4 regions of the Streptomyces sp. NPDC089915 genome follow, and region 1 is predicted to be linked to each of the others. Evidence: riboswitches for the same ligand, from Rfam matches in the RefSeq annotation. Region 1 holds a riboswitch; each other region holds the start of a gene.

The links. A riboswitch is a leader RNA that binds a small molecule or an ion and turns the genes downstream of it on or off. The one in region 1 is predicted to bind cobalamin.
Region 2: another riboswitch for cobalamin. It lies ahead of AB0O29_RS06125 (energy-coupling factor ABC transporter permease); the one in region 1 lies ahead of AB0O29_RS06655 (ribonucleoside-diphosphate reductase subunit alpha).
Region 3: another riboswitch for cobalamin. It lies ahead of AB0O29_RS22815 (ABC transporter substrate-binding protein); the one in region 1 lies ahead of AB0O29_RS06655 (ribonucleoside-diphosphate reductase subunit alpha).
Region 4: another riboswitch for cobalamin. It lies ahead of AB0O29_RS08025 (hypothetical protein); the one in region 1 lies ahead of AB0O29_RS06655 (ribonucleoside-diphosphate reductase subunit alpha).

Annotation. Positions count from the first base shown of each region.
Region 1 is NZ_JBFBGN010000013.1:48,684-51,576, reverse strand. Features, by position in the region: gene AB0O29_RS06655 (ribonucleoside-diphosphate reductase subunit alpha) at 1-1,432, opposite strand, end outside; cobalamin riboswitch at 1,579-1,713, opposite strand; gene AB0O29_RS06650 (GNAT family N-acetyltransferase) at 1,769-2,266, opposite strand; gene AB0O29_RS06645 (YbdD/YjiX family protein) at 2,358-2,555, opposite strand; gene AB0O29_RS06640 (carbon starvation CstA family protein) at 2,552-2,893, opposite strand, start outside.
Region 2 is NZ_JBFBGN010000012.1:26,858-29,750, reverse strand. Features, by position in the region: gene AB0O29_RS06135 (hypothetical protein) at 1-432, shown strand, start outside; gene AB0O29_RS06130 (flavodoxin family protein) at 446-1,156, opposite strand; cobalamin riboswitch at 1,279-1,474, shown strand; gene AB0O29_RS06125 (energy-coupling factor ABC transporter permease) at 1,504-2,202, shown strand; gene AB0O29_RS06120 (energy-coupling factor ABC transporter substrate-binding protein) at 2,199-2,546, shown strand; gene cbiQ (cobalt ECF transporter T component CbiQ) at 2,550-2,893, shown strand, end outside.
Region 3 is NZ_JBFBGN010000080.1:21,029-23,921, reverse strand. Features, by position in the region: gene AB0O29_RS22825 (GMC oxidoreductase) at 1-857, opposite strand, end outside; gene AB0O29_RS22820 (hypothetical protein) at 1,008-1,517, opposite strand; cobalamin riboswitch at 1,636-1,775, shown strand; gene AB0O29_RS22815 (ABC transporter substrate-binding protein) at 1,811-2,800, shown strand; gene AB0O29_RS22810 (iron ABC transporter permease) at 2,860-2,893, shown strand, end outside.
Region 4 is NZ_JBFBGN010000017.1:7,262-10,154, reverse strand. Features, by position in the region: gene AB0O29_RS08025 (hypothetical protein) at 1-1,063, opposite strand, end outside; cobalamin riboswitch at 1,160-1,298, opposite strand; cobalamin riboswitch at 1,370-1,511, shown strand; gene AB0O29_RS08020 (prenyltransferase/squalene oxidase repeat-containing protein) at 1,626-2,893, shown strand, end outside.

The DNA of each region.
Region 1 (2,893 bases):
TCTCGTCCAGGCGCTCCCAGTCCATGTCCCCGTCGGCGACGAACGCGCCGAGGTTGACGGAGCCGAGGTTGCAGACGGCCGTCTCGCCGTCGTTGGTGACCTCGATGATCTCGGTGCAGAGGTTGGAGGAGTGGACCACCGTGCCCGGGAGCGCGGTCTGGTTCGCCGTCCGGTTGGAGGCGTCCTTGAAGGTCATCCAGCCCTGGCCGGTCTGTGCGAGGGTGCGCATCATGCGGCCGTACAGGTCGCGGGCCGGCATCGTCTTCTTGGCGAGCCCGGAGGCCTCGGCCTTGACGTAGGCGGCGTCGAACTCGTCGCCGTACAGGTCGACCAGCTCGGGGACGTCGGACGGGGAGAACAGCGACCACTCGGCGTCGGCGTTCACGCGGCGCATGAACTCGTCCGGGATCCAGTGGGCGAGGTTCAGGTTGTGGGTGCGGCGCTGGTCCTCGCCGGTGTTGTCGCGGAGCTCCAGGAACTCCTCGATGTCCGCGTGCCAGGTCTCCAGGTAGACGGCGGCGGCGCCCTTGCGGCGGCCGCCCTGGTTCACGGCGGCGACGGAGGCGTCGAGGGTCTTCAGGAACGGCACGATGCCGTTGGAGTGCCCGTTGGTGCCGCGGATCAGCGAACCGCGGGCGCGGATGCGGGAGTACGACAGGCCGATGCCGCCGGCGTGCTTGGAGAGGCGGGCGACCTGGTGGTAGCGGTCGTAGATGGAGTCCAGCTCGTCCAGCGGGGAGTCGAGGAGGTAGCAGGAGGACATCTGCGGGTGCCGCGTACCCGAGTTGAACAAGGTGGGGGAGGACGGCAGGTAGTCGAGGCGGCTCATCAGCCGGTGCAGCGAGGCCACCTCCTCGACGGCGCGGACGCTCTCGTCCTCTGCCAGGCCGCAGGCCACGCGCAGCATGAAGTACTGCGGGGTCTCGATCACCTGGCGGGTGATCGGGTGGCGCAGCAGGTAGCGGCTGTGCAGGGTGCGCAGGCCGAAGAAGCCGAAGCGGTCGTCCGCGCCCTCGGCGAGCGCGTGCTCGACCAGGGCGTTCAGCCGGGCGGCGTGGGCGGCGACGAACTCGGCGGTGCGGTCGGCGATCAGGCCCTCGCGGTGGCCGACGGCGACGGACTCGGCGAAGGAGGACGAGCCCTGGCCGGCGGCCTCGTCGGCGACGGCCAGCGTCAGCAGGCGGGCGGCGAGCCGGGAGTAGGCCGGGTCCTCGGAGATCAGGCCGGCCGCGGCCTCGGTGGCGAGCCCGCGCAGCTCGGCCTCGTCGGCGGCGGCGCTGCGGCCGCGCAGGGCGGCGGCGGCGATCCGGCCGGGGTCGGTGTCGGGGAGGTCGGCCGTGAGCTCGGTGAGGGTCCGCAGCAGCGCGGCCCCGGGACCTTCTGCTTCGGGGTGGTCGGACTCGGCGCGCGGTGCGGCGGGCGCGATGGTCACGGGGGAGCTCTCCCTCACTCGGCCCGGTCATCGGCGGAGCGGGGCGCGAGCGGGCGCATGCGGGCGCGCGCAGAAGCGCGTTCGGCACCGCATGGCGTCCACCGGCCCAACCGCGAGGCCCGGACGAATCGACACCCCGGCTCGGTCGATCCGGGGGCACTGCCGGCAGGTCTTCGGACTCGCGGATACGCCCGTGGGCGTACGTCACACCGTTGCGGGACAGTTCCGGATTCCCACCGGATTCCCCTGCGGCGGCAGCAGCCATGAGCATACATGTGGGGGCGACCTGATGCGGTAGCCCCCACATGTTGTGTCGGGCGCATGCGGAGCGTGTCGTCACAGCTCCAGTCGGTACGTGAGCAGGGGCAGTTCCGGGACGGGCGACCAGTCCCGTTCGGGCGTACGGGTGAACCCGAGCCGCCCGTAGATCCGCTGGGCCCCGCGCATGGCCGGCTGGGTGGACAGCACCAGCGCGGTGACCCCCTCCAGGGCCCGGGCCCGTTCCACGCAGGCCCGTACGAGGGCCTCCCCGACCCCCTGGCCGCGGGCCTCGGCGGCCACCGCGAGCATCCGGAACTCGGCGTCGTGCGGGCCGGCGATGTCCGCGAGCCGGCTCCCGGGTGCGGCGAAGGTCACCCCGCCGAGGAGCACCCCCTCGCGCACGGCGACGAGCACCTCCCCGTCCCCGGCCCGGCCGGCGACGTCGCGGAGCACGTTCAGGTAGCGGTCGCCGTCGCCCGATTCGAGCAGCCCGTCCCCGGTGTAGGCCAGCCCGGTGATCTCCCCGAGCCGCCCGTACTCGTCTTCCCTTGCCGTCCTGATCTCGAAGTCCATGCCCCCGAGTGTGCGCCACGGCCCCGGCATGCCGAAGGCCCCGCCGTCCCGGTGGGGGACGACGGGGCCCTCGGTGACCCTCGGTGGCCGTTCAGCAGCAGCGGAAGCCCTCGCGGGGGTCCGCCTCTCGGGCGTCGGTGCGGGCCCGTTCGAACGCGCGGCGGGTCAGGACCTCGGCCGCGGGGTCGTGGGAGCGGGCGTGGGCGACGTAGCGGTCGTACGCGGCCTCGCCGGAGAACTCCCGTACGTAGTACCGCGCCTTCGCCAGCGCCCCGCGGACACCGCTCACGCGACGGGGTCCTTCACCCGGCCGCCGCCCCCGTCGAGGCCGGCCGCGGCGAGCTCGGCCTTCTCCTCGGCGGTGGCGATCAGGCCCGCCGGGGCGATGATCTTCGACTCGGACCACGGGACCTCGGAGAGGCGGACCGAGTCCGGGGCGGAGGCGGCCTTGAAGCAGATCCGCGCGGCGTCCACCAGGACGATGATGATCAGGACGGCGAAGAGGGCCGAGAGGACCCCGTCGACCGTGGCGTTGGTGACCACGGTGTGCATCTCGTCCATGTTCTTGGCGGGCGGCAGCACCTTCCCGGCGTCGATGCCGGTCTGGTACTTGTCGCGCTGCGCGAA
Region 2 (2,893 bases), on a different contig from region 1:
GCCTCGGCAGCCGCACCGGCCGCCGTCCGCTCCACGACCCCGCTCGTCGTCAACGCCCGCTGGGGCGGTCACTGCACGTACGACCGGATCGTCGTCGACCTCCAGGGCTCCGTTCCGCCCTTCACCGTCACTCCCGTCTCCCAGCTGGTCTACGACGGGTCGGGCAAGCCCGTCCCGCTGCCGGGGAAGTACTTCCTGGAGATCCGCCTGCACCCCGCCGCCGGCCACGACGACGCGGGCAACAACGTCTACCGGGGGCCCCGGCTCCAGCAGATCGGCCTCAGCAAGCTCAAGGGCCTCGCCCTGACCGGCGACTACGAGGGGTACGTGACCTTCGGAGCCGCCTTCGACACCCAGCCCGTCTACAGCACCTCCGTCCTGCACGCGCCCGAGCGGCTCGTGGTGGACGTCGCCCACCCGAACACCTGCTGACACCGGGCCGCCCTCAGCGGTGTTCCGGGTTCGGGAAGTCGAAACGGCAGCCGGCGTCCCACAGGGACCGCTGGTTGCCGTGGGCGGGGAAGCCGCCGGCGCGCTTGAGGAGCGCCGCGAGGTGCATCAGGTTCCAGGACATGAACGCCGTATTGCGGTTGGTGAAGTCGTTCTCGGGGCCGCCGGAGCCCGGGTCCAGGTACGAGGGCCCGGGCCCGGCCTCCCCGATCCAGCCCGCGTCGGCCTGCGGCGGGATCGCGTAGCCCAGGTGCTGGAGGCTGTAGAGGAGGTTCATGGCGCAGTGTTTGACGCCGTCCTCGTTCCCGGTGATCAGCGCCCCGCCGACGCGCCCGTAGTAGGCGTACTGGCCCGCGTCGTTCAGCAGCGAGGAGCAGGAGTACAGCCGCTCGACGACCTTCTTCATGACGGAGCTGTTGTCGCCGAGCCAGATCGGGCCGCACAGGACGAGGATGTCGGCGTCCATGATCCGGCTGTAGAGCACCGGCCACTGGTCGCTCTCCCAGCCGTGGTCGGTCATGTCCGGCCAGACGCCGGTCGCGATGTCGTGGTCGACGGCGCGGATCAGCTCGGTGCGGGCCCCGGCCGACTCCATGACGGCGCGGCTCTTGGAGATCAGCCCCTCGGTGTTGCTGGTCTCGGGAGAGCGTTTGAGGGTGCAGTTGACGAAGACTGCGGACAGGTCGGAGTAGTCGTAGTCGGCCACACCCCCACCCTGCGGGCCGGCCGCCGCCCCCGCCAGCGCTCGGGGCCCGTCCGGGGGGCAAACGGAATTCGGCCGTCCGATCGGCCGGATCGGTCCGGGTTGATACCGGTCCGTGCGGGCGACTAGGGTCAGCGGGCCTTGGTGTTCGGGAAACCGGTGTGAAACCGGTGCGGCCCTCGCCACTGTGATCGGGAAGTCCAGCTCCACCCCTCGCGGGAGCCACTGGGACCGCACGGGAGACCGTACGGACCCGGGAAGGCGGAGCCGGGGCGGCAGTACCCGTCAGCCAGGAGACCGGCCGGGGCGCTTACGTCCATCCACGAGGTGCTGGAGAGGTCTCCCGACTCATGCACATAGCCGAGGGGTTCCTGCCCCCGCTGCACGCGGCCGCCTGGGGCGCCGCGTCCGCCCCGTTCGTCGTCCACGGGGTCCGCGCCCTGACCCGCGAGGTGAAGTCCCACCCGGAGAGCACGCTGCTCCTGGGGGCGTCCGGAGCGTTCACTTTCGTCCTGTCCGCCCTGAAGATCCCCTCGGTCACGGGCAGTTGCTCGCACCCCACCGGGACCGGACTCGGCGCCATCCTGTTCCGGCCGCCCATCATGGCGGTGCTCGGCACCATCACCCTGCTGTTCCAGGCCCTGCTGCTGGCGCACGGCGGGCTCACCACCCTGGGCGCCAACGTCTTCTCGATGGCCATCGCCGGGCCCTGGGCCGGGTACGCGGTCTACCGGCTGCTGCGCCGGTCCGGCGCCCCGCTGATGGTCACCGTGTTCTTCGGGGCCTTCTTCGCCGACCTGGTCACCTACTGCGTGACCTCGGTCCAGCTGGCGCTGGCCTTCCCCGACCCGGCCAGCGGCTTCCTCGGCTCCCTGGAGAAGTTCGCCGGCATCTTCGCGCTCACCCAGATCCCGCTCGCCGTCAGCGAGGGGCTGCTGACGGTGCTCGTGATGCGGCTGCTGATGCAGTCGAGCAAGTCGGACCTGGTCCGGCTGGGGATCGCCAAGCTGACCGGTACGCCGCGGACCGAGGAGGCGACGGCCCGATGACCAGGAACGCCAAGATCAACACCCTGCTGCTGCTCCTGGTGGCGGCGCTGGCCGTGCTCCCGCTCGCGCTGGGGCTCGGCGAGGGCAAGGAGGAGCCCTTCGCGGGCGCCGACGCCCAGGCGGAGTCGGCCATCACCGAGCTGAAGCCGGACTACAAGCCCTGGTTCTCCCCGCTGTACGAGCCCCCGTCGGGCGAGATCGAGTCGGCGCTGTTCGCCCTCCAGGCGGCCCTGGGCGCGGGCGTCCTCGCGTACTACTTCGGGGTCCGCAAGGGCCGCCGCCAGGGTGCGGCGCAGGCCCTCGCGCAGGCGCAGGCACCCGCCGAGCCCGCGCGGGAGCCGTAGCCGGTGCTGCCCATCGACGTGGCGGCGCACTCCAGCCGCTGGCGCGGCCGCCATCCGCTGGAGAAGGCCGTCCTGGGGTTCGGGCTGACCCTCACCGCGGTGTGCCTGCCGCCGTGGCCCGGCGGACCGCTGGTGGCCGCGGCCACCCTGGCCGTGCTGCTGGGGCCCGCCGGGGTGTCCGGGCGGCAGTTGTGGCGGGCCTTCCGGGTCCCGCTGGGGTTCTGCGTCACGGGGGCGCTGCCCCTGCTGGTGTCGGTGGGCGGCCCGGACGGTTTCCTCGCGCCGGCCCCGGACGGGCCCCGGCACGCGCTGGACCTGCTGCTGCGCACCTCGGCCGCCTCGCTGGG
Region 3 (2,893 bases), on a different contig from region 1:
CCGGTCGCCCGGGCGGCGGCCAGGTAGGTCTTCTGGAGGGACTTCTTGCCGGCGTTGTTGCCGTAGAGGATCTCGCCGTCCACGGCGGACTTGGGGACGGTGCCGGCCACCTCCTGCTTCATGTAGTCCCAGTCGTAGACGTCCGGTACGAACACGAAGGGGAAGCCGGAGCGCTGGGCGTGCTTGCGGCCGACGCGGGCGAACTGGTAGCAGTCCACCGTCTCGAACCAGTTCGGGTCGATGAGCCCGACCCCGAGCCCGGCGTTGGCGCGGGGGTAGTAGGTGGAGTACATCTCCTCCGCGTCCACGGTGGGCAGGATCGCGGCGAAGTTCTGCCGCTTGGGGGTCACCGCCATACCGCCGTTGACCAGCGAGCCGCCGCCGACGCCGCGGCCCTGGTAGACGATGATCCCGCCCATCTCCTCGGCATCGAGGATGCCCGTGTACTTCGGGACGTCCTTGTCGATGGGGAAGCCGAGGAAGTTGCTCAGCGGCGCCTTCGTGCGGGTGCGCAGCCAGAAGGAGCGGTAGTCGGGCTTGGTGGTGTTGGCGAAGATCTTGCCGTCGGTGCCCGGGGTGTCCCAGGCCATGCCCATCTCGATCATGTGCACGTCGACCCCGGCCTGGGCGAGCCGCAGCGCGGCGACGGAGCCGCCGTAGCCGGTGCCGATGACGAGGGCGGGGACGTGGGTCCCGGACGCGATGGGGGCGTTCGTGACGGCGGTGGCGGGATTCGCGCGGGCCGGCGTGGTGTTGACGGCGAGGGCCATGGCCCCCAGAAGAGAACTGGTTCCAGCAATGAATCCACGTCGGGAGACACCCTTGGTCACCTTGCTGTGCAGGCCTTTGTCGCTCATGTGGCGTTCCTCACTCTCGACGGAGTGGGAACAAGTTCTACTGGCGGGTGCCTGCTAAGTCACTAGATACGTCGAGGTAATTTCCGGCTGGTTCCGGCAGGGGGCGCGGCGGGGGTCACGTCAGCGGTCGCGGCAGGGGCGCGGCTCGGGTCAGGGCAGGCTCCAGTGGGCGACGTCGTCGCCGAGCCCGCCGTCGAGGGCGAACTGCACCGCCGCCGGGCGGGCTTCGGACGGCAGCCTGAAGGTGACGTAGCCGGTGGCCGACCCGCCCGGGGCCAGGGTGACGGCGTCGGGGAGGGCCTGGCCCGCGTCCGTGGCGCCGCTCAGGCCGGTGAAGCGCCGGCCGGTCGTGTCCAGGAGGTGGGCGGCCGGGGCGGGGGAGTCCTCGTACGGCACCGTCCCGGTGTTGCGCAGGCGCAGTTCCACGGCGACCAGCCGGTCGGCCCCGGGCGCCGGCGCGGGCCCCGCCGGGTCGACGACCCGGGTCAGGGTGACGTCGAGCCGCTCGCCCGGGCGGTCGCCGTCGAGGGAGACGGTCTCGCCGGAGCCGCCGGTGCCCGCACCGAGCAGCAGCGCCGCCAGGAGGGGCGCCAGGAGGAGGCGGGCGGCCCTGGCCGGGCGCCCGGGACCGCTATGGCCCGGGTGGCTGCCGTGACGCATGAGCGACCTCCTCCGCACCTCCCCTCGCCGCCCACGATCCTCCGTACCGGCCGCTCCCGCCACCGGCGGCGGGGGCGGTTCGGGAGCCCTTGGTCCCCTCTGTGGGGCAAACACGGCATCTGGCAGACTTGGCCGGGTTGTCCCGGGCGGTGCAGGACAGGAAACCGGTGTGAATCCGGTGCGGTCCCGCCACTGTGACCGGCGACCCCCTCCGCGGGGTCCCGGGAGTCAGACACTGACGCACCGCCTCTTCACGTCGACCGGGGACGAGGATCCCCCGGAGAGGCCTCACCATGCCGCGTTTCCGCGCCGCCCCGCGCCCGCTCACCGCGCTCGCGCTCCTGCTGTCCCTGACCGCGTGCGGCGGTCCGCCCGGGGAGGAACGGCCCGCCCCCGGCGCCCGGTCCGCGCCCGGGTTCCCGTACACCGTGACCAACTGCGGGGTCAGCAGCACCTATCAGGCCCCGCCCGAGCGCGCCGTCACCATGAACCAGCACGCCACCGAGATCATGCTGGCCCTCGGCCTCCAGGACCGGATGGCCGGCACCGCCTACCTCGACGACGCGGTGCTGCCCGCCTACCGGAGCGCCTACGAGGGCGTCAAGGTGCTGGCGAAGGAGTACCCGTCGAAGGAGGTGCTCCTCGCGGCCGACCCGGACTTCGTGTACGGCGGCTACTCCAGCGCCTTCGACAAGAACCAGGGCCGCGACCGCGAGGGGCTGGCCCGGGCCGGGATCGGCTCCCGGCTCAGCGTCGAGTACTGCACCCCGGGCCGCGTCGGGCTGGCCCAGCTGAAGACCGAGATCACCGAGGTCGCCCGGACCTTCGGCGTGCCCGAGCGCGGCACGGCCCTCATCGAGGACGAGCAGCGCCGGATCGACGCCGTCACCGCGCGGGTCGGCAACCGGCCCCGCCCGTCCGTCTTCGTCTACGACTCGGGAGAGTCCTCCGCCTTCACCTCCGGGGGCAACGGCATCGGCAACGAGATCGTCTCCCTGGCCGGGGGGACGAACGTCTTCGCCGACCTCCAGGACACCTTCGGCGACGTGCCGTGGGAGAAGGTCATCGAGCGGCGGCCCGAGACCATCCTCATCTACGACTACGGCGGCACCCCCGTGGAGGCGAAGAAGCAGCGCCTGTTGAACGATCCGGCGCTGGCGGAGGTTCCCGCCGTGAAGAACCGCCGGTTCGTCGTGCTGCCGCTGTCCTCGGCCGTCCTCGGCGTGCGCGTGGCCGACGCGGTCGAGTCCCTCGGCCGCCAGCTCCACCCCGACGCCGCGTGACCGGGCGCCGCCGCACCGCGGCCGTCCTGGTGCTCCTCGCGGCCGCGCTGGCCGGCGCGATGGTGGCGGGGCTGGCCCTGGGACCCGTACGCA
Region 4 (2,893 bases), on a different contig from region 1:
GCGGGGCGCCGGGGGTGACGGGGACGGGCGGGGCGGTGGTGAAGCCTCCGCCGGCGACCGCGCGCAGGGCGTCGATGGAGGCGTACGCGCTGGCGCTGGTGTCGGAGGGCTTGTACTTGAAGCCGCCCGCCGGGTTGTACTGGTTGGCGATGAGGAAGTCGATCGGCGTCTTGCCGCTGCCGGTGAGGAAGTCACCGGTCTGCGGGTTGAATCCGCAGGCGTTGAGGCCGGCCACGCCCCAGCCGTTCGAGCTGGTGTTGACTCCGTAGAGGGAGTTGAAGGCGCCGCTTCCGGAAACGAGCTTGCTCTTCAGGAAGTTCTTCGCCTCGACGACGTCGGTGTCGGTGTTCGCGACGCCGGAGACGCACAGGGCCGCCATGGCCGCGCCGGTCATGTCCACGTCGCCCGCGGAGTTGAGGACGGTCGGGTTGCCCTCGGCCTTGTTGTAGGTCCAGCCGCCGTCGACGTGCTGGTTGGCCCGGATGCGGGTGACCATCGCGTCGGTCAGCGCCTGCGGCACGCGCGCACCGCCGGCCTGGGTCTTGGCCCCGCCCAGCGAAAGGGCCGCGAAGACCGTGCCGTTGAAGTTCCCGGACGGACCGAAGTAGCCGGTCTCGGCGGTCTGCCAGTAGGAGTAGACGTTCGCGATGAGGTTGCGGGAGGCGGAGACGCGGGCCGGGTCGATGCCGGCGGCGTAGGCGTTGAGGGTGCCTCGCTCGTAGTCCGTCACGACCGGGGAGGCCTGCGGCCAGCCCGCCGTCGAGAGCAGGTTGCGGTAGACGGTGCGCGCGTTCTTCGTGGTGTCGCCGCCGGGGTGGACGTCGACGACCGCCGTGCCGGTGGCCGCGAAGGCGGTGAACGCCCATTCGTTGGACAGTCCGGCCCCGGCGTACGAACCGTCCGCGGCCTGGAGGGACTTGAGATAGGTCACACCGTTCGTCTTGGACGTGGCGATCTGTGCGGGCGAGGAGGTGGCGAAGGCCGGCAGCGTGGTGAGGGCGAGGGCGCCGAGCGCGGCGGGCACCGCGAGCGTGAGGCGGCGGGCGGTACGGGGACGGGACATGGCCTGCTCCTGGAATGAGGGACGCCGACCTGACCGGAGCTCGTGCGGGCGGACGGCCCGGAGCTCGGTGGCGGCCGTCCGAACGCGTGGTACGGCTTGTGATGTGCCATGCCGCACGGGCATTCGGGCTCGGAACGGCCCCCTGCCGTTCCACACCGCTGCGCGTCAGCCCCGGATTCGCACCGGGTTCCCCCATGTGGCAGCCCAGGACGCTACCCGAGTGATCAACGGTCCGCCAGCCACCGTGAGCGGCCCCGATCGAGGGGCCGGGAGCCCGTTCCGCGTGAGACGCAGACCACCTTGACGGTGTCTTTATCCGCGTGTTCCACTCCGACTGATAAGCACTCAGCTCCAGGGGAAGCCGGTCGAAATCCGGCGCTGACCCGCAACCGTAGGCCCGGCACCGCCCGGGCGAGTCGGAATGCCTGGAGCCAGGTTTTTTGCAGCGAGAAACGCCGTCGCGGACTACGGCGTGGTTCGAAACGGCCTTCCCTGCCGCCATGCCGGCCGCGGGAGTCCTTTTGCCACGCACAGGTCCGCCCGGCCGACACGAGGGGCCGTGGTGGGGACCGCACAGCAAGCAGAGCAACGCATGCGGCACAAGGGGCTGTTGTCGCTCACAGCGGCGGCGCTGCTGACCTTCGCCGCGGGCGTGACCTTCGTGGGCGGGGCCGTGCCCGCGTCGGCCGACCCGGTCGAGCGGTGCACGGCCACCACCGGCGCCCTCGTCGCCGTGGACTTCGGCCCGTTCGGCGGCAAGCTGGAGAAGGGCTGCGACACCACCCCCACCACCGGCTACGAGCTGCTGCGGACCGCCGGGTTCACCATGGAGGGCACCGTCCACGACGGCCCCGCCTTCATCTGCCGCATCGGCAAGGGCACCGGCACGCAGTACCCCACGCCCGAGAGGGAACCCTGCGTCCTCACTCCGCAGGCGACCGCCTACTGGTCGTACTGGACCGCCTCGCCCGGCCAGCGGAAGTGGTCCTACAGCCAGCAGGGGGCCATGGCCCGGCACCCGAAGCCCGGTGATGTGGAGGCCTGGGTCTACGGCGGCACCGACGTCGCCGGCACGAAGGGCAAGCCGTCCTTCACTCCGGACGACGTCCGTGGCTTCACCACCCCCGACCCCACCGTTCCGACGGCACCGCCCAAGGTCCCGGCCGGCCGGGTCGACGTGCCCGCGGCCACCCGCTGGGTCACCGGGACGCTGACGGACGGGGAACGCGTCGTCGACGAGGGCTCCACCACCCCCAACCACTTCCTCACCACCGAAGCGGTGTTCGCCCTCGCGGCGGCCGACCGCAAGAGCCCGGCTGCGAAGAAGATCGCCGACTTCCTCGCCACGCCCGCGCAGACCGACGCGTACGCCTACCCGGCCGGGAAGGACCGCATCCCCGACGCCACCGCCGCTGCCCGCCTCGCCCTCGTCGCCGAGGCCACCGGCAAGGACCCCCGCGCGTTCGGCGGCCACGACCTGCTCGGCGACCTGGTGAAGTACGCCTGCCCCCGCGACATCGGCGACGGCGAGACGGTCGAAGGCTGCTTCACTAAGGGCGACTTCCGCACGACCGGGCAGGCCGACGGGCAGGCCATGGCCGTCCTCGCCCTGGTCAACGCCGGTATGACGCCCCCGGCCGGCTCCGTGGCCCGGCTGACCCTCCTCCAGTGCGAGGACGGTGGATTCACCAGTGTCCTCATCCGGCCCGGCAGCCCGGGGTGCGAGAGCGAGGCCGGTGCCACCGGCCTGATCGCCCTGGCCCTGGAACGGGCCGGCGGCCACGAAACGGTGCTCCAGAAGGCCCGCAACCACCTCAAGAGGTCCCAGCT